2 regions of the Paenibacillus sp. FSL R5-0341 genome follow, and region 1 is predicted to be linked to the other one. Evidence: predicted binding sites of a transcription regulator. Region 1 holds the regulator's gene; the other holds the start of a gene.

Region 1 (16,558 bases):
CCCCTGTGAGGCCACCTTCCATAAGCTGATTGGGGATAATGAAATAGAGAAGCCCAAAGGCATATAAGGCTGTACCCAGAAGGATGGGCAGAACCAGTTTGACTTGAACCCAGGTTTTGGCAGTGCTCATAAGATCCCTCACTGTAGATAAATTAGAATGAAGAAGCAATCATTCCCATCTAGTATACCTGTTTATTGATTCTTTAAAAATGATTTGTCGCTGATGATGGTGGAAGTGAATCTAAATAACTGATATTATTAGGAGCAAATACGACATCATTTCAAAAGGAGAATCCGTTCTCATGGAGAAAAGCATCGCAGAAATGCAGCGTGAGGTTGATCAGTATATCTCCCAGTTCAAGGAGGGGTATTTCAGTCCTCTGGCCATGTTGGCCCGGATGTCTGAAGAGGTTGGGGAGCTTGCCAGGGAAGTGAATCACGAGTTCGGTGAAAAGCCGAAGAAGTCTTCCGAAGCCGCCAATTCCATTGAGCTTGAGCTTGGAGATATTTTATTTATCACGATTTGTTTTGCAAACTCGCTGGGTATTGATCTGGCTGAGGCGCACGATAAAGTCATGCATAAATTTAACACCCGCGATGCCAATCGGTGGACTCCCAAAAACACCGATTAGGCGTAGATTACATATGCTGTACCATCACCCGATCGGGGAGGGTCAGCTTGATGATGAAACCGGAAGAATATATGCAGCAGGCTTATCGCTGTATATTGCAAAATGATTTTGAGCAGGCCATTCGTTGGTTCGAAGCAGCCATTCATGCTCATCCGCAACATGCGGAATTATATTATCGCTGTTCCATTACGCATGCCCGTAGCAAACATCTGGTGCCGGCGCTTGAATATGCGCGTAAGGCGGTTGAATTGTCGGCAGGAACAGAAGAATATATTATGCACCTGCAGACATTGGAAGCGAAACACCTGACTTCCAGAGCCAAGTTGCTGTTGGAGCAGGCGGGTATTGCAACACAGGAGCGTTATGTGGAAGCGTCAACGCTCTTGAAAGAAGCGGTCAGACTGGATCCTCTTTCCGTAGAAGCTCATGTCATGCTTGCACTCGCTTACAGTGACTTGAATGAATTTGATTGTGCAATAAAATCGTTACGTGAAGCCATTTTGTTGGACCCGCAGAACGGGCAACTGCATCAGATGTTACAGGAAATCAAGCAACGTATGAAATCCATACAGTAAGAATTCATTTCACAACGATAACCAAGTTAAGTTGAAATGGATTCGACGATACGATCTAACATAGCGAGGAGATGCAGTCAAGATGAGTGAAATAATTAGAGTTGCCGTGATCGGAGCGGCTGGTCGAATGGGCCGTGAAGTCGTGAAATTGGTACTTCAGGACCCGGAACTGGAGCTAGCAGCTGCAGTTAACCGCTCCGGAGCGGGCACGGATGCTGGAACACTTGTTGGTTTGCCAGAGTGTGGAGTACTGGTGACTGATGATATTGAAATGGCTTTTGCCGAAACAAAACCGCAGGTTATGGTCGATTTTACAGTGCCACAATTTGCGTTTGCACATACTGAGATCGCGATCCGTCATGGAGTCAGACCTGTCATGGGTGTTACCGGCTTCACGCCGGAGCAGATCGAACAGTTGGACAAGCAGTGCAAGGACAAAGGAATCGGTGGGCTTATTGCCCCTAACTTCTCGATCGGTGCCATTTTGATGATGCGATTCGCAGCACAGGCTGCCAAGCATATGCCAAATGTGGAGATCATCGAATATCACGGAGATCAGAAGCTGGACGCTCCTTCAGGAACAGCGATCAAAACAGCCGAACTGATTGCTGCCAATCGGGAGGAACTTCGTCAGGGTAATCCAAATGAGGAAGAAACGATTGAAGGATCACGCGGCGGTTATTACAACGGATTCCGAATTCACAGTGTACGGTTGCCTGGTGTATTCGCGCAGCAGGAAGTTGTTTTCGGAGACTATGGACAGTCGCTCAAAATTCGGCATGACTCCTACGAACGTGCAGGTTATATGCCTGGTGTTAAAATTGGTGTACAAAAAGTTATGGAATATACAGGACTCATCTACGGATTTGATCACTTTATCGACTAAAGGAGATTGTCATGTTGAAAATAGCATTTATCGCCCATGATCGCAAAAAAGAAGAGATGGTTAACTTTGTGACGGCATATGAGCCTGTATTTACGGACCATCAATTGTATTCTACAGGAACAACAGGCCTTCGTATTATGGAAGGAACGTCTCTGAAGATTCATCGATTCGAATCAGGCCCATTGGGCGGAGATCAACAGATTGGAGCTTTGGTTGCGCAAAATGAAATGGATCTGATTATTTTTCTGCGCGATCCACTGATGGCACAACCTCACGAGCCGGATATTAATGCGCTGCTACGTCTTTGTGATGTGCAAGGAATTCCACTTGCCACCAATATCGCAACCGCTGAGATTCTGGTTAAGGCTCTGGATCGTGGCGATTTTGCCTGGAGAGAGCTGGTACATAAATACAAGCCGGAGGCTGGACTGAATTCGGGTGATTCCGAATGAGTCTGGATATTCTCATCTTTGGAGCACATGCGGACGATGCCGAGATTGGTATGGCTGGAACAATTGCCAAACATACCGCAGCCGGCTTAAAAGTAGGCGTGTGTGATCTGACTCGTGCTGAGATGTCTTCCAACGGAACAGTAGAGCGCAGAACCGAGGAAGCGGAGCAAGCCTCCCGCGTCCTCGGTCTTTCGTGTCGAACGAATCTGGATCTTCCTGATCGCGGGTTGTACCTTACTCCTGAACATGTACAGGCGGTAACGGCTGAAATACGGCGTCATGCTCCTCGGATGGTGTTTGCACCCTATTGGGAAGATCGTCATCCGGATCATGTCAATTGCAGTAAGCTTGTGCAGGAAGCTGTATTTAATGCCAAGCTTCGGAACTACATGCCGGACATGCCTGCCGTGCAAGTGAAGGAACTTTATTTTTACTTTATTAATGACATTGGACCTACGGATTTGATTGTGGATATTTCGGAACACTATGAGCAAAAGGAAACTTCATTACGCTGTTATCGTTCCCAATTCGAGCTCGGGGAGGGCGTAGTCTCGACTCCATTGAATCAAGGGTATATTGAACGTGTAAGAGCCCGTGATTCCTTGCTCGGACAACGCAGTCTCATCCCGTTTGCAGAAGGTTTTGCTACAATTACACCGTACGTTGTTCATCAATTTGGTGCAGCTGCCCAATAAACGATTTCACATTTTACGTGTTAATGAGACGAATCGTTTCATTATTCCGTTGCATTACATCAACCTGCATGAAGCGGGAGATCAAAGGAGCGTCCACCGGATGGATCAAAAGCTAAAAATCGGCATCACCTGTTATCCGTCCCTCGGAGGGTCTGGCGTTGTCGCAACGGAGTTGGGCAAATTGCTTGCCGAACAGGGGCATCAGGTTCATTTTATTGCCAACAGTATCCCGTTCAGACTGGGTACGTTCCAGAAAAATATTTTTTATCACGAAGTTGAAGTAAATGATTATTATGTTTTCCGTTACCCACCGTATGACCTGTCACTGGCAACGAAGATGGCCCAGGTGGCTAAGTCACAGCAGCTGGATCTGCTGCATGTTCACTATGCCGTGCCGCACGCAGTATGTGCCTTTCTCGCGAAACAGATGGTAGGGGACGGCCTGAAAGTGGTCACCACGTTACATGGAACGGATATTACGGTTCTAGCTCAGGATGAGTCTTTGAAAGATTTAATCCGTCTTGCCATCAATGAAAGTGACGCGGTCACTGCCGTATCCCAAGATTTGATTCGAGAAACGGTTGAACTGCTAGATATTCAGCGTCCAATCGATCTAACCTATAATTTTATTGATAAACGAATATATTATCCGCGGGATGCTGCCAGTCTGCGAAGAGACTTCGCTGCGCCTGACGAAAAAATATTAATGCACATTTCCAACTTCCGACCGGTGAAGAGAACTCAGGATGTAGTAGAGGTCTTCCGTCAGGTACAGGAGCAGGTGCCAGCGAAGCTGCTATTTGTTGGTGAAGGACCTGATTTGCCGAAGATACAATGGAAAATTAATGATCTCGGCTTGAATGATAAGGTTCATTTCCTTGGCAAACAGGATGACATTGCTCAAGTGATCTCCATGGCTGACGTGTTGATGCTTCCATCGGAGAAGGAAAGTTTCGGTCTAGTAGCGCTCGAAGCAATGGCCTGCGGCGTACCCACGATCGGTTCACAAGCGGGAGGAATTCCGGAATTGGTCTTGCATGGTAAGACAGGTTTCTTATCCGCAATCGGGGATACACAATCCATGGCCGAGAACACGATCCGTTTGTTGACGGACGATCGTTTGGCTGCGGAGTTCAGGGAAGCGTGTCTCCAGCGCGCGCATCATGATTTTTGCAATGATGCCATTCGGCATGAATATGAACAAATTTATTATCGGGTGCTAGGTAGAGAAGTTCCGAATCTGAATCCGGTTTGCGGTTAACCGTTTTGCTAGGCGAAATCATACTGTGCGTACCACAACAGGCAAGAGAAGAGGTGATATGTGGTGGTTCAATGGACACAGGTAGATCGTGAAATGGCAATTCAAAGTGAGAATGTACTCACAACCTTAAACGAACATGGCTACAAGGCATATTGGGTAGGCGGTTGTGTGCGTGACGAATTGCTCGGACGAGTTGTAGACGATATGGATATTACGACATCCGCTTCTCCTCAGCAAGTCATGGAACTGTTCAACGATTGCATTCCTACAGGTCTGCAACACGGGACGGTTACCGTGCGTTCAGGCGGCTATTACTTTGAAGTGACCACGTTCCGAACAGAATCCGAATATCAAGATAACCGCAGACCTGCTGCAGTTCAATTTGTCCAGAATATTAAGGAAGACTTACAGCGGCGTGACTTCACGATGAACGCTCTTGCCATGGACGTCACTGGGACAATTGTTGATCCGTTCGGTGGACAGACAGATATTAAGGAAGAGCGCGTCAGATGTGTGGGCTCTGCGGTGGAACGATTTGGTGAAGATGCACTGCGGATGCTTCGTTGTGTTCGCTTTGCTTCGGTATTTGATTTCAAAATCGCTCATAATACGTGGAAGGGTCTTGTAAGACAGAGAGACCTGCTTCAACATATAGCGATGGAACGAGTACGGACCGAGATGGTAAAAATGATGTCGGGACCGCATCCCTTAAGAGGGTTGGAGCTGTTATACAGAAGTAACGCGCTTGCGCACGTCAAAGCCCCGGTTAGCTCGGGCCGATTCAACAAGACGTTGTTAACCAATCTGGAACAATTGTCAGACGAGCATGTATTGCTTCGTTGGTCACTCCTCCTGATCGCTGGCGGGTTTAGCAAGGATGAAGCAGACGTTCTATTACGTCAGTGGACATTCTCCAATGAACATCGTTCCCGCATAACAGGGGTGCTTCAGGTGGAGCAGTTGATTCATACTTCCGTTCAGGAGCAGAAAGATACGCTAAGCCTGCGTTCAGATTGGATCGTTACTGTTCTGGCTTGTGGCGTTCAGGCTGCGGATGATTGGCTGCGGATACAATCGCTGTTGCCAGCAGGATGGCGGAATCATTCTGACCATGCAGAATTACAGGTCGTTTTGGTTCAAGACCTTGCTGTCGAATGGAGTCAATCGATCCCTGTGCATGACTTGAAAGAACTGAATATCACAGGGGAACAAGTGTTGATAATGGTGCAGCGTAAAGGCGGACCATGGTTGGGGCAACTCATGAAACATTTGTTAAGAGAAGCGGCGATTGGAACGATAGCAAATCAGCATGAAGCGCTAAGTGCAGAAGTGAAGCGGGTGGTTGCAGATGACCAAGCATGAGGATCTGTTACATATGTTATTGAATGCAGAAGGACAATTCGTATCGGGTGAAGAGATCAGCCGTAATCTGTCCATTAGTCGAACCGCTGTGTGGAAACATGTGAACAAGTTGCGTGACATGGGTTATGAGTTTGAAGCCGTCTCTCGCAAAGGGTATCGTCTTGTAACGAAGCCGGACAGCATTGACGCTACAGCCCTTCAATTGGCGTTGGACACAACCGTATTTGGCCGTAAGGCTGTTCTGTTGACCTCGACCTTGTCTACCCAAGGGGATGTTCTGAAGTTAGCTGAGCAGGGGCAGGACGAAGGCGCCGTGGTCATTGCGGAAGAACAAACCGGAGGAAGAGGACGTTTCGGTCGAAAGTGGTTCTCTCCCCCTGGTAAAGGAATCTGGATGAGTGTCCTTTTGCGTCCTGATGTACCACTTCAGCATACGCCGCAGCTAACCTTATTAACTGGGGTGGCTGTATGTCGAGCCGTTCGAGCTTGTACAGGAGCTGATGCAGGCATCAAATGGCCCAATGATCTGTTAATCGATGGACGCAAGGTGTGTGGCATATTGCTTGAATCCACAGTAGAAGATCATGAAGTTAGATTCTGCATTGCGGGTATAGGTGTGGACGTGAACTTTGACCCCGAGGATTATCCCGAAGATCTCACTACAATCGCAACCTCGCTCAAGATGGAGACGGGGCAACCCGTTGATCGTACCAAGCTCACGGCTGCCATTTTAACCGAGCTGGAACAGTTGTATTTTTTGTATCAAAAAGAAGGATTCGGCGTCATCTCAGCCCTTTGGGAGGCCTTGTCCGTATCGATGAATCGAGAGATTACAGTGACGAATCCTCATGGTGTCATTGAAGGCAAGGCAATCGGTCTTGACCCTTCCGGAGCACTTATCGTGGAAAAGCACGATGGAGAACATACACTAGTCATCTCTGGTGAGATTTCCTGGAAATCGTAAACAATTTGTCGAATTTTCACTGGTAAAATGAACATAAGACGTGAAGTTTGAGCAGAACTTTGGTATACTGTGTTCGTGAGGCGATATCGGCTAATGCAGACCGAATTGCACTCCCGTAACAGTAGCCTTTGTTCTGCTTTGATTTGTTTCGTATAAGCAGACCGCAGTGCAAGAATGAAATACGTTTAAGTGAGTTGTTGGATTCTGCTCTGAGCCGAAGAGGACCGAGACAGAAGGGACGATCGCAAGTGACTCTTTTTTGACTTTTCGGGACTTTTTAGTGGAAAACTAAAAGGTTTTTTTGTTGCGTTTTATTTGAAAAGAAGAAAGGAGCCATGACAGAAAATGGCGAACAAACAAGCGATGAATATTGTGAAAATGAAAAAATACAAGCAGGATGGCGTGCCGCTCAGTATGATTACGGCTTACGATTATCCAACAGCTCTCCTTGCGGAGGAAGCAGGTATCGATCTGATCCTGGTTGGTGATTCACTTGGCAATGTCGTGCTCGGTTATAACTCAACTCTTCCTGTGACCATCGACGACATGGTGTACCACACACGTTCCGTAGTACGTGGGGCTGAAAAGACATTTATTGTGGCTGACATGCCTTTTATGACGTATCATGGCAGCGTGGATGAGACACTTAAGGGTGTACGTCGACTGATGCAAGAGGGGCATGCCCATGCGGTTAAAATGGAAGGCGGAGTCGAAATAGCGGACACCGTTAGAGCAGTCGTGCAAGCAGGCGTGCCTGTTCTTGGACATATCGGACTGACACCTCAATCTGTTAATCAGATTGGTGGTTACCGTATTCAGGGCAAGGATGCAGCAGATGCGAAACGTCTGATGGACGAAGCCAAAGCTTTGGAAGCTGCAGGCGCGTTCGGCATAGTGCTTGAACTGGTTACGGAAGAAGTCGCTCGGGCAATCTCGGAGGAACTCTCCATCCCTACCATCGGGATTGGAGCAGGACGAGGCTGTGATGGTCAGGTGCTGGTGTTCCACGATGTGGTTCAGTATGCTTCTCCGTATACGCCTAAACGTTTTGTCAAAACCTATGGAGATGTGGGTGCATTAATCAGAACCAGTATTGAAGCCTACGTGAAGGAAGTTAAAGATCGTTCTTTCCCGGCCCAAGAGCACGTGTTTAATGCTACGGATGCTGGCGTTCTGGATCAACTGTATGGACAACGTAAGGAAAAGGTGGGAAGTAACTCATGAAAGTATTACGGACAATCGCAGAGTTAAGACAGGAGCTAAGCTTGATGCGTCAAGCGATTCGGTCCAATGCATCCGTTGTAGGTCTGGTACCGACAATGGGTTATCTTCATGAAGGTCATGCAAGCTTGATGCAAGCAGCCCAACAACAGAGCGATATCGTGGTATTAAGCATATTCGTTAATCCGATTCAATTTGGACCCAATGAAGATTTTGACAGCTATCCGCGGGATGAAGCCAGGGATGTGGAGACAGCACGCTCACAAGGGGTAGATATTGTATTTATTCCCTCTGTTGAAGAGATGTATCCACAGGCAACGCAAACGACAGTATCTGTCTCACAACTGACGGAGCGCTTATGTGGCGCTTCCCGCCCGGGACATTTTGACGGCGTAACGACTGTAGTATCCAAGCTTTTCAACATCGTACAACCACAGCGTGCATTTTTCGGGATGAAAGACGCTCAGCAGGTTGCGGTCATTCAACAGATGGTGAATGATTTGAATATGCCTGTAGAAATTGTGCCTTGTCCGATTGTTCGGGAAGAGGATGGTCTTGCCCTCAGTTCACGTAATGTCTATCTTAGCGCAGAACAGCGTACACAGGCGTTGGTTCTGTCAAAGGCACTGCGCGCAGCTCAGGAAGCTGCAGATACAGGTCTAGTTACTACAGCCGCAGATATCCGTCGCATCTTGCGCGAGCATATTACAAGCTCACCGCTTGCCATTATTGACTATGCCGAGATTCAGGCTTTTCCTAGCCTTGAGCCGCTCTCAGATCAGGAAGAAGTTCAAGGACGTGACGATCTGCTCATCGCACTTGCGGTGAAATTCGGAAAAACAAGATTGATTGACAATATTAGGTTGCAAAAATCGGAGGTACTGTCCCATGTTTAGAACACTGATGAAATCCAAAATTCACCGGGCTACGGTAACGGAAGCCAACTTGAACTATGTGGGTAGCATTACCATAGATGAAGACTTGATGGAAACATCCGACTTGATGGAAAACGAGAAAGTGCAAATCGTGAACAACAACAACGGTGCACGTCTGGAAACTTATGTGATTCCAGGACCGCGCGGAAGCGGGGTCATCTGTCTTAACGGCGCAGCTGCACGTCTGGTACAGCCTGGAGATAACGTCATTATCATTTCTTACGCCATGATGTCTCAAGAAGAGGCAAATACTCACAAACCAACGGTTGTATTTGTAGATGGACAGAATAAACCTGTACAAACGATGAAGCAGGAAGTGCACGCCACGATTATGTAATCGACTGGTAAGGAGAATGAAATCGGCCCTTGAAGCAAAAAATGAGTACAGGTCACTGCACTAATCCATTTTTTCAAGGGTGGGGATGCATCGATGTTCCAGCATGTTTTCGCAGAAATGAACGACATGTTAGATGAAATTATCAAGAGCTATCCTTCCGCTGAAGGCCTGAACAAACAGGAATTGCTGCAAAAGTGGAACTTGCTTAAGCGGATGAGTGACGGAATGCTGGATGAATGGCTGATGTTTGAAGAAAAGATGAGCCAGGTGAGGGAGCGGGAGATGGATAAGCCTGCTTCCCTTGAACCAGAACAGGAAGCTGTTACCGCTTTGCCTGAACTCCATCTGGAATATTTCAGTCGGGGTCAGGGCTATTTCAAATTACAGATGTATCGGCAGGCGATTATGCAGTTCTCCCAGGTTGTGACCGACCATCCGGAGAGTGCATTAACTCGTTTTTACCTGGCGCTCGCGTATCTGAATCTGGAACAAATGGCGGAAGCCGGGACACATTTGCAGCAGATCATGTACCTTAAGGGTTCGCCTCGCTTAAAAGGGCTTGTATGTAACGCTCTGGGCTGTATTCAAGCCAAACTTGCGAATCCGGAAGCTGCATGTTCACTCTTTGCACAGGCCCTTCAGTATGACCCGACATTGACCGAACCACTGTACAACATGGAAGCTTGCAGGTTGAACAGGGGAAAATTGCAATATGCGAATCAGCTGACAACCCTTCATTAAGCGGGAATTCGGCGACAAAAAACGGTGTTCCCTCCTTTGGCATAGCGGTGGGAACACCGCTTTTTTGTCAGTTAATTTTCAAATCCCCTTTTTTTTGCTATGCTGTAACATAGACTGGAATGGAAGGGACCGTACATTGCAATGAAATATGCCGTATTGGATTTCGAAACAACCGGCACGCAGTCCGACGGTGAGATTATACAGGCCGGACTTGCCATCATAGATCATGACTTCAGCATAACTCAAATATATAGTTCTTATGTGAACCCTGGTGTACCGATTCCCCCGTTTATTTCGGGATTAACGGGTATTACCGATGCCGATGTGGCGGATGCTCCATCACTCGAAGAGATGATGATGGAGATGGTTCCGCTGCTTAACGATGTGGTTCTTGTTGGACACAACGTTGCTTTTGATTTTCACTTTTTACAGAATGCTCTGGACCGTTGCGGTTATTTGCCGTTCACAGGCCGTATTCTGGACACGATTGATTTTCTGAAGATTACGTTCCCATCACTTGGTTCTTATCAACTTGGTTATGTGTCTTCAGAATTTGGTTTTCAGCATGATCGCCCTCATCAGGCTGACAGTGATGCACTGGCGACAGCCTATGTGCTGCTCAAATGTCTGGATGAGTTAAAGGAATTACCGCTCATAACGATTCAGCGGCTCAGTGACCTGTTCGCACCAGAAGACAGTGACTTGGGTTGGTTCTTGGACGGAATGCGCAGTGAGAAGGAAGCAGAGCCGATCCAGGACCTGGACGGACATACCTATTATCGTCAGCTTGCTCTTAATGTGAGTGATTGGACGGATATTGGTGCACCACGTGATGAACGTGAGGGTAACCCCCTTGATGGTGTAAGCTTCGAACAGTTTATGGACCAGGTTCGGGAGAACCTGAAGGATACGCTGGATCATTATGAAGAGCGCGAAGCGCAGACTCAGATGTTCAGCAGTGTAAGGCAAGCTTTGGACGAAGAGAAACACCTCTTGATCGAAGCTGGAACGGGTACCGGTAAATCTCTGGGGTATCTGTTGCCTGCTATTTACGAAAGTGTGAAGCAAGAACAGAAAGTCATGGTCAGCACGCATACGATCAACCTGCAGGAACAATTGAGAGAGCGGGACATTCCGATGCTGACCCAAGTGGTTCCGTTTCCGTTTAAGGCTGCTGTATTCAAAGGACGTGGACATTACCTGTGCCTGCGCAAATTTGAACACAAAATCAATAAACGTGAATTCGCCACACCGAAAGAGGATTATTTCACAGCTGCCCAGATGATCGTCTGGCTTACGCAGACCGAAACCGGAGATGATGAGGAACTTAACCTTAGCGGACGCGGTGGGGACTTCTGGGAGACCGTACAAAGCGAATCCGAGTCATGTCTGGGAAGATCCTGTCCATGGTTCCGCAAATGTTTCTATCATCGTGCCAAACATGAGGCCGGGTTGTCAGATATTGTAATCACCAATCACTCCAAATTATTTACGGATGTCAAAGCAGCACATCAGCTGCTGCCAGCTTATGAGAGTCTTGTGATCGATGAGGCCCATCATCTGGAGGATGTAGCTGGTAAACATCTTGGAATGCATATGAAATATTTCACGTTGGTTCATACACTGACCCGTCTGTTTAAAGACAGTCGTAATGGTCAGCTGCCTATGCTTCGTTCGCAGTTATCCGGACATGAAAATTCGGTGCAATGGGGCTCCATGGTGGATCAGATGTTTCCGCTCGCTCTTGAGGTCAAAGAGTTATGGGATCGTATGAGCGATGCTCTGTTCGGGCTGTTGCCTGAACGAAGTGATGCTTCACCGGGAGAGACAGGTCAATTTTCCCTGCGTCTGAAGGCATCTCAGAAACCTGCGAAATGGCAAGAGTTGCAGGATCTGGAGAACCAGATCTATGTGACACTGGGTGATTTGGTTCGCAAAGGGGACAAATTGCTGCTTGAGGTGAAGGAAGATCAGGATGATTATCAATCGGATAGCCTGATCACGGACATCACAGGATTGCTGAAAGATCTGACTACGTTGAAGGAGAATCTACGGTTCTTCATGCGTATGGATGATGCCAAAACGGTGTACTGGATGGAAGCCAGCGGCCAGTTCCGCAGCAAATCGCTTCAGCTGTATGCTGTACCTGTAGATGTCAGTGCACAACTTAAGGATTTGTTTTTTGACAAAAAGAAAAGCGTTGTGCTTACATCGGCTACGCTCTCTGTCGATAAGTCATTCCAGTTCATGATTGAGCAGCTTGGCTTGCAGGAAGCCGCCGATAATAATCGGCTATTAACGTCGATGCTGCCATCACCTTTCAACTATCGTGATCAGGCACTTTTGGTGATTCCGCGTGATTTCCCGAGTGTGAAGGGCAGTGTGGGTGATGCGCACTTTGTTAATATGCTGGTGCAGTCCCTCGCAGAGACAGCAATTGCCACCCGTGGACGCATGATGGTTCTGTTTACTTCATACAAGATGTTGCGACAGGTCTATGATCCGCTCAAGGAGGCGTTGTCTGGTAACGACATCTCGTTGCTGGGGCAAGGCGTGGACAGTGGAAGCCGCTCCAAGCTGACTCGCAGGTTCCAGGATGCCAAAGCTACGGTACTTCTGGGCACAAGCAGCTTCTGGGAGGGTGTAGATATCCCGGGTGATGCGCTAACCTGTCTCGCTATTGTAAGATTGCCGTTCCAGCCACCGAATCATCCGCTGGTGGAAGCCAAGAGTGAGCTGCTCCAGGAGCAAAAGAAAAATCCTTTTATGAAACTGTCCGTGCCGCAAGCGGTCATTCGGTTCAAGCAGGGATTTGGCCGATTGGTGCGTACCGGGAAGGACAGAGGAATTGTGATTGTCTATGATACACGCGTAATTGAAGCGTACTATGGTAAATTCTTTTTATATTCATTACCTGGTCCAAAAATGGAGCACATGCTCACAGAGCAAATGGTTCCACGAATTACCGAATGGTTGGAAAAACCTGCTAAAGAACAAGAATAATGGTTGTTTTGTTCGTTATATCATTGCATGACGCTGCAGTTTGGCGTTAAACTTTATGAGATCTTTCCGTTTGCGAATAAAGCAGTTGCACGTAAGAACTTATAACCTAAATTACAAGGAGCATTCTGTATAAAAAGTCACTTCTATCTTTGAATTTATACAGAATGCTCATCTTTTCATCTATTATTTTATCGTGGGCTTGGTAAGGGGGAGCAAGAATGAAATCAGATAAAATTTCGGAAGCGGTGGTACGACGTCTGCCTGTATACTTGCGCTATTTGAGCGAGTTGCATCAGCGTGAGGTGGCTACGGTGTCTTCTCAAGAGCTTGGACAGAGGCTGGATCTGAATCCGGCCCAAATTCGTAAAGACCTGGCTTACTTCGGTGATTTTGGTCGAAAAGGGATCGGCTATGATGTTTCCTACTTGATTGAGAAAATTCGTCACATCCTCAAAATCGATCAGCAAATTAATGTAGCTCTGGTAGGTGCGGGTAACCTCGGACAGGCCTTGTCCAACTACAACGCATATCTGAAAGACAACATGAAGATTGTTGCTGTATTTGATGCATATGGACCTAAGATTGGTAGTCAAATCAACAGTTTGACGGTAAAACCAATGAATGAATTGACGGAAGCGGTTAAAACGGATAACATCCGCATCGGTATTATTACAGTTCCAGATACGGAAGCTCAAAATGTAGCCGATCAGCTTATTGAATCGGGAATTGAAGCGATCCTTAATTTTGCACCAACAATTCTAAAAACACCGCCGCATATCCGCATTCACCATGCTGACTTTACAACGGATCTGCTTAGTTTGGCCTATTACTTGGAGACTGGAAAGGACGACGAGGAAGATGACAACAAATAGATGGGTAATTCACAACGGCAAATTTGCGGTTAATGAAGGCGGCACAACATGGAACGTGGTCCACGGATACATGGTTGTTGAGAATGACAAGATTGTGCATATTGGTGAGACATTGCCGGATGAAGACAAAAATTGTACCAAAGTGGATGGAAAAGGACTGTTCTTCCTGCCGGGTCTGATCAATACGCATGGTCATGCAGCGATGTCGTTGCTCAGAGGGCACGGAGACGATCTTGCGTTGCAAGTATGGTTGCAGGAAAAAATGTGGCCGATGGAAGCGAAAATGACTTCAGAAGACGTATATTGGGGAACTTCGCTATCGGTGCTTGAAATGTTGAAAGGCGGAACTACAGCTTTCCTGGACATGTACGATCACATGGATCAAGTTGCCAAAGTTGTGGAGCAATCCGGCGTTAGAGCAGCACTGGCACGTGGTGTAATTGGGCTGTGCTCGGAAGAAGAGCAACTGCGGAAGCTGGAGGAGTCGGCAGCGTTTGCACGTGAGTGGAATGGACAGGCAGATGGTCGCATTACAACCGTAATCTCGCCACATGCACCATATACATGCCCTCCTGACTACATAGAGAAGCTTGTACAGGTCGCGAACGACCTAAACCTTCCTCTTCATACACATATGTCGGAAACGCTTCGTGAAGTCGAGCAGAACGTGGCTGATTATGGACTGCGTCCTGTAGCACATCTGGAGAAACTGGGCTTTTTCTCCCGTCCATCCCTGGTTGCACATGCGGTGCATCTGAATGACGAAGAGATTGAGATTCTGGCTCGACATGATGTGGCTGTATCCCATAACCCGGGAAGTAACCTGAAACTCGCTTCCGGTGTTGCGCGTGTACCTGCGTTGCTGAAAGCAGGAGTTACCGTGTCACTCGGAACTGACGGACCAGCAAGTAACAACAACCTGGATATGTTCGAGGAAATGAGACTGGCTGCATTGATCCACAAAGGTGTATCTGGTGACCCGACGGCAGTGCCAGCGGGTGAAGCATTACTACTCGGAACGTCATATGGTGCCAAATCTATCTTCTTAAACAATACGGGAGCGCTTCAGGTCGGCATGAAGGCTGATTTTATCGCTTTGGACATTGAACAGGCACACTTCTACCCACATACAGACCTGATGTCACATACCATCTACTCGGCTTCTGCCAAAGATGTAGAGCACGTATGGGTGGATGGCAAACAAGTGGTCAAACATGGCGAATGTCTGACACTGGATGAAGAGCGTATTTTGCGTGAGTCTCAATTGGCATTTGATGGTCTGCTTGCTCGTTAATTGCAAGGCAGAACATCATAGGGAAAGGAAGTTCGGCTTTTGAAGAAAAAAAAGAAGTGGATATGGATTTCGCTGCTTGCACTGGTTCTGATTCTGTTTGGACTTCAGCGTTATTACGTCTATGTCACGCAGGACCAACGCAAGGAAGAAGAGCTCGCTATACAGGCAGCACAGAAGCAACTGGGCATTACATCCTATGATGAATTGCGTAAATACATCTGGGGAGACAAAGAAGGCACTGACAACATCTACTGGACCCTGATCGGCAAAAATAAGGATAACCAGGATGTTATGGTCTGGGTTAAATTTGATGCAAACAATCAACCGGCTACGGGTGCAAACGCTGTACACAGTGAGCTGCTGCAGAATGGCATGTCCGAAGCGCAGATACGCAATCGCTTTAGTTCCGAAGTTCCTGCAGGTGAGATTAAGCGAATCATGCCCGGCGTTGTGAATGGAATATATGTGTGGCAAGTGTATTATAAAGACGGTACGCACAACCATTATCGGTTTTATCGTTTTAGCAATGGAGAACAGGTGGACTTGGTCTACACACTCCCGAACAGCTAGAACAAATAGAGTAGCTTCGCTAGAGAATTTAAAAAATGAAAGAACCGGCAGACGGATATCCGACTGAACCGGTTCTTTGTGTTGCCTGTAAACCTTTTTGATTTAAATAGTTAAAATTAATAATTTATTCATATTTTCGCCTTCGAAATTGTATATACGATGTGATATACTCAGATATGTACTCAAAGATACATTCAAAACAAATAGTCCTGTCGAAATTTTCGCAGGAGTCAATGTGCACATATTCGTATTATACAAATAAGCCAGTAGGTTAGGCTAAAATCTGGGAGGGGTAATTCATTTGAAGCTAAAAGTATTGCCTATTGCTTTAACTGCCGTCATTTCAGCCGTTGTGTTGTTTGGAGGTTGGTTTGTGTATCGTCAGGTGGCCGTGCAGAACCCGATTGAAAAGATGGTTACCCAGTACGATGGAGTTAATGACGTTCAATTAACTATTAACCGTAATGACGTACAATTGAAACTGGATCTGCAACCCGATGTTGATTTAGGCAGACTGGTACAATATATTCACAAAGAAGGACAGAACTTGATTGGAACACGTTCACTAAAGTTGGATGTTGTGGATCATTCCAGTGAAGCACTGGAGAGTTGGTGGGGGGATGCGATGTTTACCGTAGCTCAGGCCATGGAGAACAAGCAATACACCGAGATTACACCAACGTTGTCGAAGATGGCGACAAATGGAATAAAGGTAAATACAGCGATGGATGACAACAATGTCTATGTCAGTCTCAGAG
Region 2 (16,558 bases), 2.1 Mb from region 1:
GGTCAGTTTGTTGCCTTTGCTTTTGCGAACCCGACGAATGGAGAATGGCTCTTCGAAAACATTTGTTTCCTCTTGTGATACAGCAGCATCCTGTTCTCCCTGACCTTGTACGTCGCCCCAGTGATGAATTTGGCTTCGAGTGCTCGGCGTTGGTTGTGCATGATCCGACGTTTGATCGCCATTTCCCAATGCGTCTGTATGTGTCCGATCGACTGTTTCCGTTGGCGTATAAGTGGTTTCGGTTCGGATATCCCTGTGCACCATCGGCCCATTCACCTGTTGTCTACGCTTCTTCGGGTCCAGCATCATGGCACCTCCCCAAGCAATTGCTGTACAGCATGATCCAACAGCTCCAGTTCGACAATCCGGGCGAGCGCATCTTCATCCTCCAGTGCCGTTTCGAGAAAATGTCGGACTGCCCCGTGTCGCTCTCCTCTTAGAGCCAGCGCACTTCCGGATAATTGCTGATAATCCCGGCGACTGGCATCATCCTGAATATCGACTGCATGCACCAGAGCAAGTGCCTCTTCCACACGTCCAGTCTCCTGATAGATGCGGAATTTCCAATGTCTCGCCGTTTCTCCGCCAAGTTCGTCCAGGATACGCAAGGCGTTTCCGTAATCATCGTTAATACGTAGCAATTCCGCTCGTACAAGTTGATCTTCTCCCGCTTCAAGCCAGCGGCAGAGCTGTTCATAATGATGTCGTTCTTGTTCGTCGCGCGCACTGATACCGTACACCAGCAGGGCGTCCTCCAATTTCCCGGCCCGGGCATGGATGGCAGACAGGAAGCGATAGTGGGAGACTACGCAATCGCTGCGACCATTCATGACCGCATGAGTGAAGGCTTCTTGCAGTGAATGGATAGCCCTAGGATCTTCAAGCAAGTACTCATAGGCTGCCAGCAAAAAGGATATCGTCTCATGGGCGCCTGCTTTGGCTCGGAGCTGGCGGTAGAAGTCAGCACGTACACTGCATTGAAGCAGGGTGACGCTATCCAGCGTTCCTGACAGGATCTGCCGCAGCGCATGCAGGAAGAACAGTTCGTAGTCACGGAGAGGGACTTCTAGGTCATCCTTTTGCATCGTACCCGCAGGTGTAGGATCTTCGCCGCCTAGCCAGACAGCGCGTACACCTTGGAAAAGCAGCTTCATATATCGTGTTTCGGAGGAGGTACCCACCAGATCGGCGATGCCAACCAGTTTGGAAATACTGCTTTCCCATAGCGGAGAAGTTGCTTCATCCCCAGCAGGCTCAGGGAGCAGAACAATACATAGCTCAGGCTCCAGCGAAGCTGTAGCCATAAGCCAGTACGGATGGGTAACGACCGCAACGGTTCGTGGTTCCAGTAATAGCTGCTCGGCTTCAGGAAGGGAGATCACGGTGATGACCGAAGGTACATCCGCTGTTTGCGTCAGGCTGCTGACATAGTAGACATCTCCCTCGATCGACAGCAGCGCAGCAATATCGGGATAGGGAAAGGATGACCAGCCTCCTTTGCGGGGGAAGAGAACATACCGGACAGGGGGCTGTGCCGTAGTAACCTCATCCGGGCCGACTTCGAGGGCTGAATCAGGTAACGGCGCAGAATTTTCCATAAATTGTTCACCTCACCTTGACTGAATTATGGTGCGTCATTCTCTCTGCATGTGCTTCATGCTTTCACTTCATATGTAAAGCCCTCACGGCACTTCGCATGTTATGCCTGAGACTAACATATGGGCATTCCGTCCCAAACATGAGTATCTTCCATGAATACATGAAGTTGGCAAGCTGTGGTAATAGGCTGATTTTTATCTTTTGTGTGACCAGGATCACTTTTTTTTGCTCTAAACACGTAGATTGTGATAATTCTCACATGTATAAAATAGGTAATCTGGCACAATACGTTCATCAACGTATTTGGTGGACAGACAGCGAAGGTGCAGCTTCAATGCCAGATACGCATACTGCGAAGTGAACAGAAAGAAGGGGTAACGGTATGGATCCGATTATGTTATCGCGTATCCAATATGCACTTACAACGATTTTCCATTTCTTTTTTGTGCCGCTATCCATCGGTCTTGTGCTGTTGGTTGCGATTATGGAGACGTTGTACGTTGTTAAGGGTAAGGAGATCTACAAAACGATGGCCAAGTTCTGGGGCAAACTGTTCCTGATTAACTTTGCCGTCGGGGTAGTCACAGGTATTCTGCAAGAGTTTCAGTTCGGTATGAACTGGTCAGAGTACTCCCGATTTGTCGGGGATGTGTTCGGTGCGCCACTGGCTATTGAAGCCCTATTGGCGTTTTTTATGGAGTCTACATTTATTGGATTGTGGATATTTGGGTGGGATCGTTTGTCCAAAAAAGTGCATCTGGCCTGTATCTGGCTGGTGTTCGTTGGCACATTCCTGTCCGCGCTGTGGATTCTGGCGGCCAATTCATTTATGCAGCATCCTGTCGGGTTTGAGATTAACAACGGCCGAGCCGAGATGAATGATTTCTTTGCACTCATCACGAATGGTCAGCTTCTCGTTGAGTTCCCACATACAATCTTTGGGGCATTGATGACAGGGGCATTCGTCGTAACGGGTATTAGTGCCTACAAATTGATGAAAAAGCAGGATGTGGAGATCTTCCGCAAATCGTTTAATATTGCGATCATTATCGCTCTGGTTTCTTCATTCGGCGTTGCTTTCTCCGGTCACTTCCAGGCGCAATATCTGGTGGAGACACAGCCGATGAAGATGGCAGCCAGTGAGGGCACATGGACGACGACAGAAGATCCGGCACCATGGACGGTGGTCGCTTTTATTGATCCGGATAAACAGGAGAATACGGGCGAGATCAAAATCCCCGGATTGCTCAGTTATCTGTCCTACAGTAAGTTCTCCGGTAGTGTCAAAGGCATGAAGGAGCTTCAAGCTGAGTATGAACAGACGTACGGACCAGGGGACTATATCCCTCCAGTACGTACAACGTTCTGGAGTTTCCGCATCATGATTGCAGCGGGTGGTTTGATGATTGCACTGGCGCTATACGGTACGTTTCTGGCCATGCGCAAGAAGCTGGAGGTCGCTGGGAAGTGGTTTATGCGTCTGATGGTGTTTGCCATCTCCCTGCCGTTTATCGCCAATACATCAGGTTGGATTATGACCGAGGTCGGAAGGCAGCCATGGACAGTATTTGGCTATATGACAACTGAAGCCGGGGTCTCACCGAATGTATCCGCAGGAATGATCTTGTTCTCGACCATTGCTTTTACCGCTGCGTATACGGTTCTCGGAATCGTGATGGTATACCTGTTCGTACGTGAGATCAAAGCCGGACCGTTTGCGGTCGAGAAGCCGGAAGATCACGATGAATCGGCCGACCCGTTCGGCGTGGATGGAGGTTATTCCGTTGTCACTAAGTGAGTTGTGGTTTTTGCTGATTGCCGTATTGTTTGTCGGTTTCTTCTTTTTGGAAGGTTTTGATTTTGGTGTAGGGATGTCTACAGGCATTATCGCCAAAACAGATCGTGAACGTCGGACCCTGATCAACTCGATCGGTCCGTTCTGGGATGGGAACGAAGTATGGCTGATTACAGCAGGGGGCGCGATGTTTGCTGCCTTCCCGCACTGGTATGCCACGTTGTTCAGTGGTTTTTACCTGCCACTTGTGGTCGTGTTACTCGCCTTAATTGGTCGCGGAGTTGCTTTCGAATTCCGCAGTAAAATGAAACAACAACGTTGGCGCAAAACCTGGGACATCATCATTGTTGTTTCCAGTGCGCTGTTACCTTTCCTGTTCGGGGTGGTCTTTGCCACGTTGATGAAGGGTCTGCCCATTGATGGGGAGATGCAGTTGCGCGCAGGATTCTTCGATATCGTTAATCCGTACACCGTCATTGGTGGCTTAAGCGTAACGTTGCTGTGTCTGGTTCATGGCTTGCTGTTTGCATCACTACGAACAGTTGGCGAACTCCGAGAGCGTGCCTTGAATACAGCGCAAAAATTGATGTTGCCGCTGACTGCACTGCTCGCTGTTTACGCGTTAATGACGTATATGATGACCGATGTGTTCGCCGTACGCGGCTGGGCCCTCTGGATTATGGTCGTACTTGGAGCAGTCTCGCTTGCACTTGCGGCATACTTTGTTCGTCAGAAGCGTGAAGGCTGGGCTTTTGGTATGACAGGAGCAGTGATTGCGATTGCCTTTGCCTCGGTATTTATCGGACTATTCCCAAGAGTGATGGTGAGCTCCTTTGGAGCGGCATATGACCTGACCGTATACAACGCCGCATCCGGCGCTTATTCATTGAAAGTAATGACCATTGTAGCTTGCACACTGTTACCGTTTGTTCTCGGTTATCAGATCTGGAGTTATTATATCTTCCGCAAACGTCTGAACGAGCAGCACCACCTGGAGTACTGATATGGGACGGGGGCTGATGAAGCTGCCGGGCATCCGGCCGGTACTTGCGCTGGCCTCAGCGCTGGTGATGCTGCAGGCGATGACGATCATTATGCAAGCCAAATGGCTGGCACAGGCCATCACGGCATTGTTTGAAGGTTCATCCGTAACGGAGCAGTATCCTGTACTGCTGCTGTTCCTGGCCGCTTTTGCCGCCCGCTACGCCCTATCCTTCTGGTTACAACTCGTGACTTCACGATATGCGGAGAAGACAGGAACCGATCTGCGCAGACAGATGGTGGAGCAGTGGTTCAGGCTTGGGCCGCGTTATGCCAAGACAGAGGGCACAGGCCATCTGGTCACACTGGCACGTGAGGGAACAGCTCAATACAAGACGTATCTGGAACTATTCATTCCTCGCATGCTGGGCATGGGGTTCACCCCCATCGTCATTTTGCTGTATGTGTTCAAGCTGGATCTGATGTCCGGGGTTATTCTGATGCTGACACTCCCGATCCTGATCGTGTTCATGATTCTGATTGGTCTTGCTGCGCAGCGGAAGATAGACGGACAATTCCGATCCTACAAAGCACTCGCTAACCATTTTGTCGATACCTTGCGTGGGTTGGAGACGCTGAAAACATTGGGACAGAGCAAAACACACGAAGGGTCCATTCTGCGGGTCAGTCAGCGGTATCGGAAGGCGACGATGTCTACTCTGCGCATGGCCTTTCTTTCTTCGTTTGCACTCGATTTCTTCACGATGCTGTCCGTTGCTTCCGTGGCGGTTGGTCTGGGATTACGTCTGACGGAGGGACATATGCTGCTCGGACCTGCGCTGACGGTACTGATTCTGGCACCCGAATATTTCCTGCCTGTACGTATGCTCGGCGCTGATTATCATGCCACATTGGATGGTAAGGAAGCGGGAGTAGCCATTAATCAGGTGATTGAACGGGGGAAAGCCGCTGAACAGAAACAAAAAGAAGCCTATGCAAATGTTGTTGCACATCCGGTTACGGCAGAGGGTGAAGCTGGATCTACATCATCATTATCTTCGGGTAAAAGGAAAGCTGCTACTTCGTCTATACGTGTCGTATTGAACGATAAAACGGCTTTGGGGCATCTTGCTCCTGATCCTGCTTCTGTTTCTGTTTCTACTACTCCTGAGCTTGCTTCTTCCTCTTCCTCGGTGACCTCATGGAATGAGAATAGTAGATTGGCACTAACGGATGTACAGGTACGGCATGATGATGAAGGTCCTTCTTCGCTAAAGGATGTTACATTTCAGATTACAGGTCTCGGCAAAATCGGTATTATTGGCGCCAGCGGAGCAGGCAAGTCCACGTTAATAGATGTATTGGCTGGTTTCCAGTTGCCTACATCGGGTCAAGTACTGGCTAATGGACAGCCGATTACACCGGATATGCTCGAATCCTGGCGAAGACAGACGGCAGCTATCCCGCAGCATCCGTATATCTTCAGTGGAAGCCTGGCCGATAACGTTCGTTTCTACATGCCGGAGGCATCGGATGCGGAAGTGGCGAAGGCTATTAGCGCAGCTGGATTAACCAAGCTTCTGACCTCGTTATCCGGTGGGCTTCATGAGCCAATTGGGGCTGGCGGCAGACAGCTCAGTGGTGGGCAGGAGCAACGGGTGGCGCTGGCAAGGGCCTTGCTTAGTCAACGGAACATCCTTCTGCTCGATGAACCGACAGCTCATCTGGATGTAGAGACAGAGTATGAACTGAAACAGACAATGCTGCCGCTGTTTGAAGGAAAACTTGTATTTTTGGCTACCCATCGTCTGCACTGGATGCCGCATATGGATCGAATTATTGTCATGGATGGCGGCACAGTGGCAGAGACGGGAACACATCAGGAATTACTGGCACGACAAGGCGTATATTATCAGATGATTCAGGCCCAGATGGAGGCGATATAAAATGAAGTCCGGATATGAGCATATGGAGACCGTCCGTAACGGAAAAGAAAAAAATAGCTGGATTGCTCCGTATGTGGCACAGTACCGCTGGAGATTCATTGCAGTCATTGCGCTGGGTACATGCGCTGCCTTGTGTGCGGTACTGCTGCTGTTCACCTCCGGATTTCTGATCTCCAAGTCTGCGCTGCGTCCTGAAAATATTTTGATGGTGTATGTACCTATTGTAGGTGTACGTGCATTTGGGATATTCCGCGCTGTCTTTCGATATATCGAGCGTTTGGCAGGACATGATGCTGTACTGCGGGTATTGGCTGATCAACGGGTGAAGCTATATCGCATTCTGGAGCCGCAGGCCCTGTTCCTGCGCTCTCGCATGCAGACCGGAGATGTGCTTGGCGCACTCGCCGATGATGTGGAGCGGTTGCAGGATATTTATCTGCGTACCGTTTTTCCCGCCGTTACTGCGCTCGTGATGTACGGTGCGGCTGTGATTGCCTTTGGTAGTGTTGATCTGGGATTTGCGCTGTGGATGGGCTTGTATATGTTATTTCTCGTTGCCGTGCTACCTGCGATCTCCCTGAAAGTGACGTGGAAATGGCGTGTACGGCTGAAAAAGGAAAACAGCACGTTGTACACCCGACTGACCGACGGTGTGCTTGGGCTGGCAGATTGGCTTGCAAGTGGACGAGCGGCGGAATTTGTTCAGCAGCAGGAAGAGGCAGAAGAACAGGTCGACGCGGTTCGTCGCAAGTTGCGGCGCTGGACACGCTGGCGTGATCTGATGGCTCAGTGTGTCATTGGCCTGTTGGTGGTATCGGTTACGTTATGGGCCGGAAATGCCGCTTCTATCGGACAATTGCCTGCTGTGATGATTGCTGCTTTTGTGCTGGTGTTATTTCCCCTCACGGAAACGCTCCTGCCAGTAGGAGATGCTGTGGAGCATCTTCCACAGTATCGGGAATCGCTGGACCGCTTGAAACAGCTGGAAGGGAAAGAGCATCTTCCGGTGCAGCATGGAGCGGATGATGTTGACGGAACGGGCGAATCAATCTCTGTAGTAAAAAGCGGAAAAACAATGGCGGGGCAACCATCTGAGTCCGTGCCATCTGCGAATGATATCCCGGACAGACGAATTCGTCTTCGCATTCCGCCCAAACTAAGAGCAGACATCGAGATCAATCGCGTAAGTTACCGTTATGCAGCGGATGATTCTTACGCCGTACAGGACGTATCCCTTCAACTGCCTCAAGGCAAACGTCTGGCCATCCTTGGACGAAGCGGCGGGGGCAAATCGACTTTGTTGAAACTAATTCAGGGGGCATTGCTCCCGTCTGCGGGGAAAGTTCTAGTCAATAATATGCCTGTGCAGACCCTGGGTGAAAGTGTACCTGATGTCATCGCGGTGCTGAATCAGAGTCCACACCTGTTCGATACCACGGTAGCGAATAATTTACGGATTGGACGTCCGCAAGCAACGGATGAGGAGATTCGTCAGGTGGCCGTGCAAGTAGGTTTATCAGGTCTGATCGAATCTTTACCGCAAGGATATGATACGCCAATGCTGGAGACGGGCCTTCGTTTCTCCGGTGGGGAAAGGCAGCGGATCGCTCTGGCCCGGGTACTGCTCCGGGAGACACCTGTTGTGATATTCGATGAACCGACGGTAGGACTTGATCCGGTTACGGAACGAGAACTGATGCGGACCATTCTGGATAGCTTGCAAGGCAAAACGATGATCTGGGTGACCCATCACCTGATTGGTGCGGAACAGATGGACGAACTTATTTTTATGGAAAATGGAAAGATTGCCATGCAGGGTTCTCACGAACAATTGCTGGCTGGGGAAGAGCGATACCGCCGTCTCATTGAACTCGATCGGCCGGGGTGGACAGGTCGACAGCAACAGGCACAACCGTTGCCACCCGTAGCTTCGAGATAAGTGGGAGACTGTGAGCGTCTGAGGTTGAAGACATGTCGATACTGCATACCAGTCCAGATGGTTGAACCGAGCTGTTATACACATGAAGGTGCATCTTAGCAAATGCCACCGAATGAGTAGCGAGTGAGCGCCGAACCATATAAACATAAAAAAGACGAGCCAAGAAACCTTGGACTCGTCTTTTTTACATTCCGATATGACCGCTTTTGTTGCGGATACTTACATCTCTACCAGCATCAATATAATGGAAGACAGACACAGGCAGGTACTAACCAGATAGAGGACAGCAACAACCTGTTTGTGATTCAATCCGGCACGCAGCAGTCGATAGTGCGCTTGACTTGCATCGGCCTGATAGATCGCTTTACCTTGAATGAAACGTTTGATAACGACAAAGATGTTATCGAAGATCGGTACACCCAGCGCCAAAATAGGAATGAAGATGGACAACATGGTTGCTTGTTTGAATGCACCATCCAGAGCGATAACCGCCAAAATGAAGCCAAGGAACGTAGCACCTGCATCACCCATGAACACTTTGGCAGGAGCTTTGTTGTACTTCAGATAACCAATCGTCACACCGACCAGAATGATCGACATGAGTGCGGAATCCGTTTGACCTTTGGCAAGAGCCACGATGAACAAGGTGATCGCCGAGATGGCCGATAATCCGCCAGCCAGTCCGTCCATGCCGTCCGAGAAATTGATGACTGTTGTCACCCCGAAGATCCAGAGGATCGTGAGAATGAATTGCAGCCAGATCGGAAGCATGACATATTCTGCGTTAAAGGGATTCACGAATCCGGTGAACGCAATGCCAGAAGCAAATACGAGCACTGCCGCAGAAACCTGTACGAGCATTTTGGGTAGGGCAGGAAAATCTTTGCCTTTCGTTTTGTACCAGTCGTCGACGGTACCAATCGTTAGCAGAAGCATACCACCAGCGACCAGGGCCGCCGTTTCCCATGTGATTTCTTTGGTCAGAGCAATGTATGTCAGGAAAAATCCAGTAAATATCGCGTAACTCGCCGTGAGCGGGATCGGTTGCCTGTGCAGCTTACGCTCCACATCTTCCCGAGGCTTGTCCACAAAATCGAGCCGGTGAGCCAATCGACCAAGCGGCGGAATAAGCAGAACCACGACAGCAAAAGACACTATAAAAGCCAGTATGTATACCATAAACTCGCTTGTTTCACTCCCATCTACCAATTTCCCCTTATTATACGAGTTAAACAGGAAATCTGTCGATGTCATTATTGTAACCAGACGTACGCAAAGGTGAGCAAAAGTTCAGGTTTGATCACATTTGAGGAAGATAGGAGCCGAAATAATGTTTTACGGCTTCTGCATGATATCCATCATCACCTTGCCAATTTGCCGCAAAGATGAAATCGCTGGAACCACCTTTGCGTTTTCTCGGGTTATCCCCAGGAACCAGTACGCCGGCTGCCGCCCAGATTTCCAGCAGGGCATCCCGCTCCTGTTTGCTAGAAGGGAAGAGATCCTTCCACTTCTTCTCCAGTGAACGAGCACTGTCTTTGGGGTCCTCAGTCTGAGCTGCTTCAAGAAGGTTGACCAGGATGGCTTGGTCTTCAGGCGTTACTTCATAGTTTGCATCGTTGTCCTGAAGCAGTAATTCCAGATCCATCAGGCAGTAGAGCAACCAACCATGGCGCACCCCGCCCCATTTGATCCGTTCAAAATTCAAGACGTTCAAGTCGACATTGGAATAATCCTTGTCTGACTGTAAGCGCAGGAAATTACAATCCCCACAGGCACTCGTATTAGGGTGAAGGGCAGGGCGTTCCGCATAGGTATGCAAAGGCATGTCCGATGTTAAAGCCCAGCTGGATAATGCGCTACGCAGATAGACTTTTTTGGTGGACAGACTATGTAAAAAGGCCGAAATCACCCGTTCTTTAAACGAGTCATCCTGATGCATGTCGTACAGACGCTGGACAATCTCGTCATGTGTGATCGTGAGTGGGTCGAACATGACGCCGTTGCTTTTGGCATATTCAAATTCCTCCCCGGAGAAGGGTAGAGAGGTTGTTTTCCAGCCCCCACCTCCCCAGAAGGTGCTTAGCAGTATCTTTGCCGCTTTTTTGTCCATATGGTTAGCCTCCTTATATGGGAATTGCGATTATGATGATGTGGTTCTTGGATCTCAAACCTGCTTACTTTAGTGTGCGTATTCCTCGGTTGTATTCAGAATCATCTCGACGAGACCTGGGAAACGAGCGTTTAGTTCTTCCTTTCGTATGGAATAAAAGTGCTGTTTACCTTCAATGCGCGGCTGGATCACGCCAGCTTCACGTAAAATTTTGATGTGATGGGACAACGTGGATTTGGAAATATGGTCTACTTCGAAGGCGGAACAGTTTTTCTCGCCAGAGCTGGCCAGACAGTGTGCAATTTTCATGCGAATCGGATCACCCAATGCATTGCAGACCGTGGTCAGCTTCAATTCCGAAGCCATAGGTATCGTTGGAGTTCTCATATGTATGACGTTAGCATATTCAGCTTCCTCTTTCAATGTTTGAAAAATTTCGAACTATACCTTGCAGGTAGTAGGGGATGTATGTTACATTTCTTTTCAGTTAGTTCGAAAATATTAGAACTGAAAGATTGGAAAATGGCTTTTTATTCTAGGAGGAATATAAATGAGTACTACAAATACCACTACACTGTTGAACAACTATTTCCGTTTATTTGATGCTTCACGTACAGATGAGCGCGCCATGCAGGATTTATTGTCCCTGTTTACACCGGACGCAGAGATTGTGCTTAACGGCACCAGTCGAACAGGGTTCGATGGTTTTATGAAGGCTTTCTACGAGTACAATAAGGATGTAAAACACATGTGGGACGCGTGGGTGCAACAGCCTGACGGCAGCTACCAAACTAACTGGGCGGTATGCGGACAAGCGGCAGACGGAACGGTATATGCCAAAGCAGGCATTGATATCGCACGTGTAAATGATGCGGGGCAGATTGTGTATCTGGAGAATGTACAGGCCGACCAGAATGCGTTCAGCAAGTATAATCAGTAATAGCGCAGTGTAATTTAGAAATTCAGTTGGTTAGAAAATGTAGCTCCTCAGTCTTTCAAGCTGTGGGGCTTTTTTTCGGTGGCTTGTTTAGCTGATTTGAAAGATGCTTATGAGGACAAGGGCTTCATCACTCTGATAACAGAGTTTCTACAGGAGAATTGGTACACAAAAACTGTACATGAAGATTTGTACATAAAAATCTGTTCATGAAAAAGACCCTCCCACATGTTTTAAACATGGCGGACGGTCCTCATGAACGTGCATAAGACGTAGTCGCTAGATCCTTAAATTATTCTGAGCTGGACGTAGCTTAGGAGATGGTGATTCGCTCATGGTAACCACGCTCTGTAAATTCTAACGAACCTGAGACACTCTATTGGACGGAAATCGGCATAAGTCAAATTCTAACGAATCGTAGAGACGTTATTTTCCGGGAATTCTCACTCTGGGGCAGTTTTCCGCGGCTAGAATCGGATATAAGGTGTCTCAGGTTCGTTAGATTTTGAAAACATGTTAAAAGCTGCAAATAAGGTGTCTATGATTCGTTAGCTCATTTCGGTTCGATTTTTTGAATCTCCGACGTGTAACATCCTCCGCCTTCCCTACCCTTGCATCGTCTTATTCTGAAAAGCCGCAATATCCGCATACTCCTCTTCGAATTTGCGTGAGATGCGGATGAAGATCGGCAGCAGCTCCCGGTAGACGCGGACACTCTCTGGATCAGGCTGGTGACGATGTGTCGATCCGATCATGCCAGAGACGGCACTCAGAGAGTCGATGCGGCCCAGAGCATACAAGCCCAGTACGGCTGCGCCGAGACAGGAGCTTTCGATACTTTCGGGGATGATGACATCCTGATCGAAAATATCGGCCATCATCTGCCGCCACAACTCCGAGCGGGCGAAGCCACCTGTGGCCTGGATTTTTTTCGGACGGCCGATCTTTTCTTCAATCGCCAGCATGACGGTGTACAGATTGAACAATACACCTTCGAGCGCAGCGCGAATCATATGTTCTTTCTTATGATGCAGCGTCAGGCCGAAGAATGAGCCGCGTGCGTTCGGATTCCAGAGCGGAGCCCGCTCACCTGTCATGTACGGATGGAACAAGAGACCTTCCGAACCCGGAGGTACATTTTCGGCGACACGAGTGAGCACTTCATATGGATCGATGCCAAGTCGTTTCGCCGTTTCCACCTCGGAAGCCGCAAACTCGTCCCGAATCCAGCGGAAAATAACACCGCCATTGTTCACCGGCCCGCCAATAACCCAGGCATCCTCCGTGAGTGCATAACAGAAGAAACGTCCTTTTGGATCGGTCACCGGTTTGTCCACCACCGTACGAATCGCTCCACTGGTACCAATGGTCACGGCCACGACGCCTGGATCAATGGCGTTCACGCCCAGATTGGAGAGCACGCCATCACTTGCACCGATGACAAAGGGTGTGGTGACCGCAATGCCCATCTCCTTGGCGTACTCCGGGTGCAATCCCTGTTTCAGCACATGTGTGGTCGGTACTAATCGGGACAGATGATCCGGGGTTATGCCCGCCACATGGAGCGCTTCTGCATCCCAGTCGAGTTTTTCCAGATTCATGAGTCCGGTGGCAGAGGCCATCGAGTGGTCGATGACGTATTCAGAGAATAATTTATAGAAAACATATTCTTTCATGGATATGAATTTGTGCGTCTGTTGGAACAGTTCTGGTTGATCCCGGGTGAGCCACATGATCTTGGTGAGTGGGGACATCGGATGAATCGGCGTACCTGTTCTCAGATAGATTTCGTGACCATTCATCTCGGATTTGAGTACTTCGGTCCACTCGGCACTGCGATTATCTGCCCAAGTCATGGCCCGCATCAGCGGTTTGCCGTGTTGATTGACTGGCAGAATGCTGTGCATGGCCGAACTGAAGGATGCAAACAGGATATCCTCTGGCTTTACTCCCGCTTTGGAAGTGGCCTGTTTAACGGATTCGATGACTGCTTTGAAAATATCTTCCGCATCCTGCTCCGCAATCGCAGGTGTGGGGGTGTGCAGCGGATAATCGGCACTGCCTTGTGCCACAATGGTTCCGTTCTGTTCGAACAAGACGGCCTTGGTGGAGGTTGTGCCGATATCTACGCCGATCATATAGGGTGAAGAAGCCATTTTGTCATCCCTCTTTCTTGAATATATAAGTGAATGAATGCTGTTAAACGTTAACACTTCGGGTGCAGAAAGCCTTCCGATCGCCGTTATTCCCAAATTTCTTTGATCCCCTCTTCAAAGGGAGAAATTTGGTTATAAATGCGAACATTCCATTTCTTCAGGCCCTTTCTGTCCCCTTTGTGCACGTGGCGCTATTCATCCAACTTATATGGCATCTGTTATTTCATCTATAGATAAGAATATCAGACTTGAGGGATGGATCAAAATGCCGCAATCTTAATCCTTCACTGCCCCTGCGGCAATATCCGAGATGAACTGACGGCTGATGAACAGGAACATGACGATGAGTGGAATGACGGCAAGCAACGTGCCTGCGATGACCATTGCATAGTCTGTGTTGTACAGTCCGTTTAATTGAGACAACGCAATCTGCAACGTATATTTACGTTCATCCGTCAGGACGATCAAAGGCCACAGATAATCATTCCATACACCAATAAAGGTGAACGCGCCGAGGAAAGCAAATGCAGGTCGCAAAATCGGCAACGCGACGTTCCAATAAAGTCGGAAGAAATTACAGCCGTCGATTCGGCCCGCATCCAGTAGATCGTTCGGAATCGACTCTGTTGCATACTGGCGAATCCAGAAAATGCCGAAGGCGTTTACCATGCCCGGTATGATGAGGGCTTTGAAGGAACCGACCCAGCCGAACGTTGCCATGAGTACGAAGGAAGGCACCAGCGAGAGCTGGGAAGGCACCATCATGGTCGCGAGTAGCAGGATGAAGAGCCACTTTTTGCCGGGAAATTCAAACTTCGCAAACGCAAACCCTGCCAATGAGTCAAAAAACAGCACCAGGATCGTGACTAAGCCCGACACAAACAACGTATTCAGAAAAGCGCCCCAGAAATCAATCTGCTGCAACACCCGCGTGATATTATTCCATAGTTCACCGCCGAACCAGAGCTGGGGTGGGAACTTGTAGATATCGGACGTTGTCCGGGTGGACATTACAATCAGCCAATAGAACGGGAACATGGATATGAGCATGCCCCCGATAAGACCGGTATACAACACCAGCGATTTGAGGTGTTTGGTCGCCATGTGCGCTCCCCCTTATCACATCAGGATGATTTGCCTTGAACAAGCTTCCAGTTCACAATCGAGAATAGGGCGATAATGAGGAACATGCCCCAACCAACGGCAGCGCCATATCCGAAGTAATTGTTAATGAAGGATTCACGGTAGAGGTACAATACAATCGTCATGCCAGCTGCACCAGCGCCACCATCATTACCTACCAATACTTGTGGCTCGGTGAACAGCTGCATACCGCCGATCGTTGATGTAATGACCGTAAACAGGATCACAGGACGCAGCATCGGAATCGTAATTCGGAAAAAGGACTGTATCGCTGATGCGCCGTCAATCTTGGCTGCTTCGTATAACGTCTGCGGGATACTCTGAAGTCCGGCCAGATAGATGACGGCGTTATATCCGGTCCACCGCCAGACCACCATGGAGGAGATTGCGACTTTGATGCCCCATGGTGCATTAAGCCACTCCACAACAGGTAGCCCAACCGACTGCAACAGATAGTTGAGAAAGCCATAATTGTTGGCAAATAAAGCACCGAAGATAATGGCTACCGCCACAATGGATGTGACGTTCGGCAGGAAATAACCGACCCGGAATAGGGTACGGAACTTCACAAATGGTGCATGCAACAGAAAGGCAATAATCAGTGCGAAGAAGAGCATCGGAATCGTCGAATAGATCCAGATCATGAATGTGTTGCCCACAGCTTGCCAGAATTCGGCATCGGTCAGCATGTATTTAAAATTATTAAGTCCGTTGTACGTCATGACACCAATGCCATCCCACTTATGAAAAGCCAGATAAAGTGAGAACCCGATCGGGAACAGGCCAAACACCGCAAACAGAATATAAAACGGCGATATCGCAACATAGAGTGCACGGTGCTCCCACATTCTGGCCCACAGTGACTTCTGCCGATCCAGATCAGGTCTTGCATTTCCGGGGTCGGGAGTAAGACGAGGTTCAGTTACAGCCATATGAATTCCTCCTTTGCGGATAACGAAACCACACGTTGTTCAGGTTAACGCTGCAATTCACGCTCGACGCGGTGTACCGTATCTGTCCAGACCTGCTGTGGATCGGCATTTTGCTTCGCCACATCATTCAGCCGCCGGGTGATAATGTTGTGTACGGATGGGTATCTTTCGCCAAAAAAAGCATCCGGCACTTGCTGTGCCGATTCGGCAAATACAGGGCCTGTCGCCTGTCCGCCGAAGAAAGGTTCTTCCTCTTTCATGGCAGGGTCATCAAACACACCTGGTGCAGAAGGGAATAGGTTCAATGTCTGATATTGCTCCAACTGATTCTCGGGACTTTGCAGCCAGCGAACCAGTTCAAAGGCTTCCTGAGGATGCTCACTCGACTTCAGGATGGACAAGAATGATCCTCCGTTATTGCCATCTCCCCCTGGTGCCCGAGCAACTCGCCATTTTCCCGATGTATCCGGAGCGGCTTCCTGGAGCACTTGCTTCATCCAAACAGCGCCCACGAACGAGGCAATCTCACCATTATTCATCGCTGCGTTCCAGCCTGGAGTCCAGCCGTCTGCATTGGCAAGTAGTCCCTTCTCTTTGAAGGCAATGGATGTATCCCAGCTTGTTCGCACCAGAGCGGAATCCATGCCGATGAATGAGCCATCTGGACGGAAATAACGTTCAGCTCCTTGGGACAGTACTTGATTGTAAACGCTTCCAATGTTATCGGTCAGAAATACCTTGCCTCCGAATTTCTCCTTGATCTGTTCTCCGGCAGCGGCATATGCATCCCAGCTGTTAATCTGACGTGTAACGTCATCGGGATCAGATGGCAATCCGGCCTCATTGAAGAGATCTTCACGATAGAAGAGAGCTGTCGGTCCCGTATCCATCGGGAACCCAATCATCTGTCCGCTTGGCGTAACGCCTTGCTTCCATTTCCACGGCAGATACTGCTCTTCAATATCTCCTGCACCGAGGTCATACAGATTATAGAAACGGTCCTCACTGGGGAATAGC

The links. The regulator Rex, encoded in region 1, represses fermentation and respiration genes when NADH is low (regulators of the CRP and FNR family bind a similar motif). The targets are predictions, from matches to a motif close to TTGTGAAATATTTCACAA.
Region 2: the regulator Rex is predicted to act here: its motif matches at 1,843-1,860, upstream of MKX75_RS27585 (cytochrome ubiquinol oxidase subunit I).

Annotation. Positions count from the first base shown of each region.
Region 1 is NZ_CP150241.1:4,043,547-4,060,104, reverse strand. It holds gene MKX75_RS18160 (YitT family protein) at 1-130, opposite strand, end outside; gene MKX75_RS18155 (nucleotide pyrophosphohydrolase) at 303-632, shown strand; gene MKX75_RS18150 (tetratricopeptide repeat protein) at 683-1,207, shown strand; gene dapB (4-hydroxy-tetrahydrodipicolinate reductase) at 1,290-2,093, shown strand; gene mgsA (methylglyoxal synthase) at 2,105-2,545, shown strand; gene bshB1 (bacillithiol biosynthesis deacetylase BshB1) at 2,542-3,240, shown strand; gene bshA (N-acetyl-alpha-D-glucosaminyl L-malate synthase BshA) at 3,341-4,501, shown strand; gene MKX75_RS18125 (CCA tRNA nucleotidyltransferase) at 4,565-5,863, shown strand; gene MKX75_RS18120 (biotin--[acetyl-CoA-carboxylase] ligase) at 5,850-6,827, shown strand; gene panB (3-methyl-2-oxobutanoate hydroxymethyltransferase) at 7,173-8,051, shown strand; gene panC (pantoate--beta-alanine ligase) at 8,048-8,944, shown strand; gene panD (aspartate 1-decarboxylase) at 8,937-9,320, shown strand; gene MKX75_RS18100 (tetratricopeptide repeat protein) at 9,438-10,061, shown strand; gene dinG (ATP-dependent DNA helicase DinG) at 10,203-13,064, shown strand; gene MKX75_RS18090 (redox-sensing transcriptional repressor Rex) at 13,283-13,936, shown strand; gene MKX75_RS18085 (amidohydrolase) at 13,923-15,230, shown strand; gene MKX75_RS18080 (DUF5590 domain-containing protein) at 15,270-15,800, shown strand; gene MKX75_RS18075 (hypothetical protein) at 16,102-16,558, shown strand, end outside.
Region 2 is NZ_CP150241.1:6,133,585-6,150,142, reverse strand. It holds gene MKX75_RS27595 (glycosyltransferase) at 1-309, opposite strand, end outside; gene MKX75_RS27590 (hypothetical protein) at 306-1,598, opposite strand; gene MKX75_RS27585 (cytochrome ubiquinol oxidase subunit I) at 1,982-3,397, shown strand; gene cydB (cytochrome d ubiquinol oxidase subunit II) at 3,342-4,397, shown strand; gene cydD (thiol reductant ABC exporter subunit CydD) at 4,399-6,321, shown strand; gene cydC (thiol reductant ABC exporter subunit CydC) at 6,323-8,260, shown strand; gene MKX75_RS27565 (MraY family glycosyltransferase) at 8,480-9,439, opposite strand; gene MKX75_RS27560 (hypothetical protein) at 9,561-10,373, opposite strand; gene MKX75_RS27555 (metalloregulator ArsR/SmtB family transcription factor) at 10,443-10,760, opposite strand; gene MKX75_RS27550 (nuclear transport factor 2 family protein) at 10,924-11,313, shown strand; gene gntK (gluconokinase) at 11,916-13,466, opposite strand; gene MKX75_RS27540 (carbohydrate ABC transporter permease) at 13,743-14,570, opposite strand; gene MKX75_RS27535 (sugar ABC transporter permease) at 14,591-15,469, opposite strand; gene MKX75_RS27530 (extracellular solute-binding protein) at 15,586-16,558, opposite strand, start outside.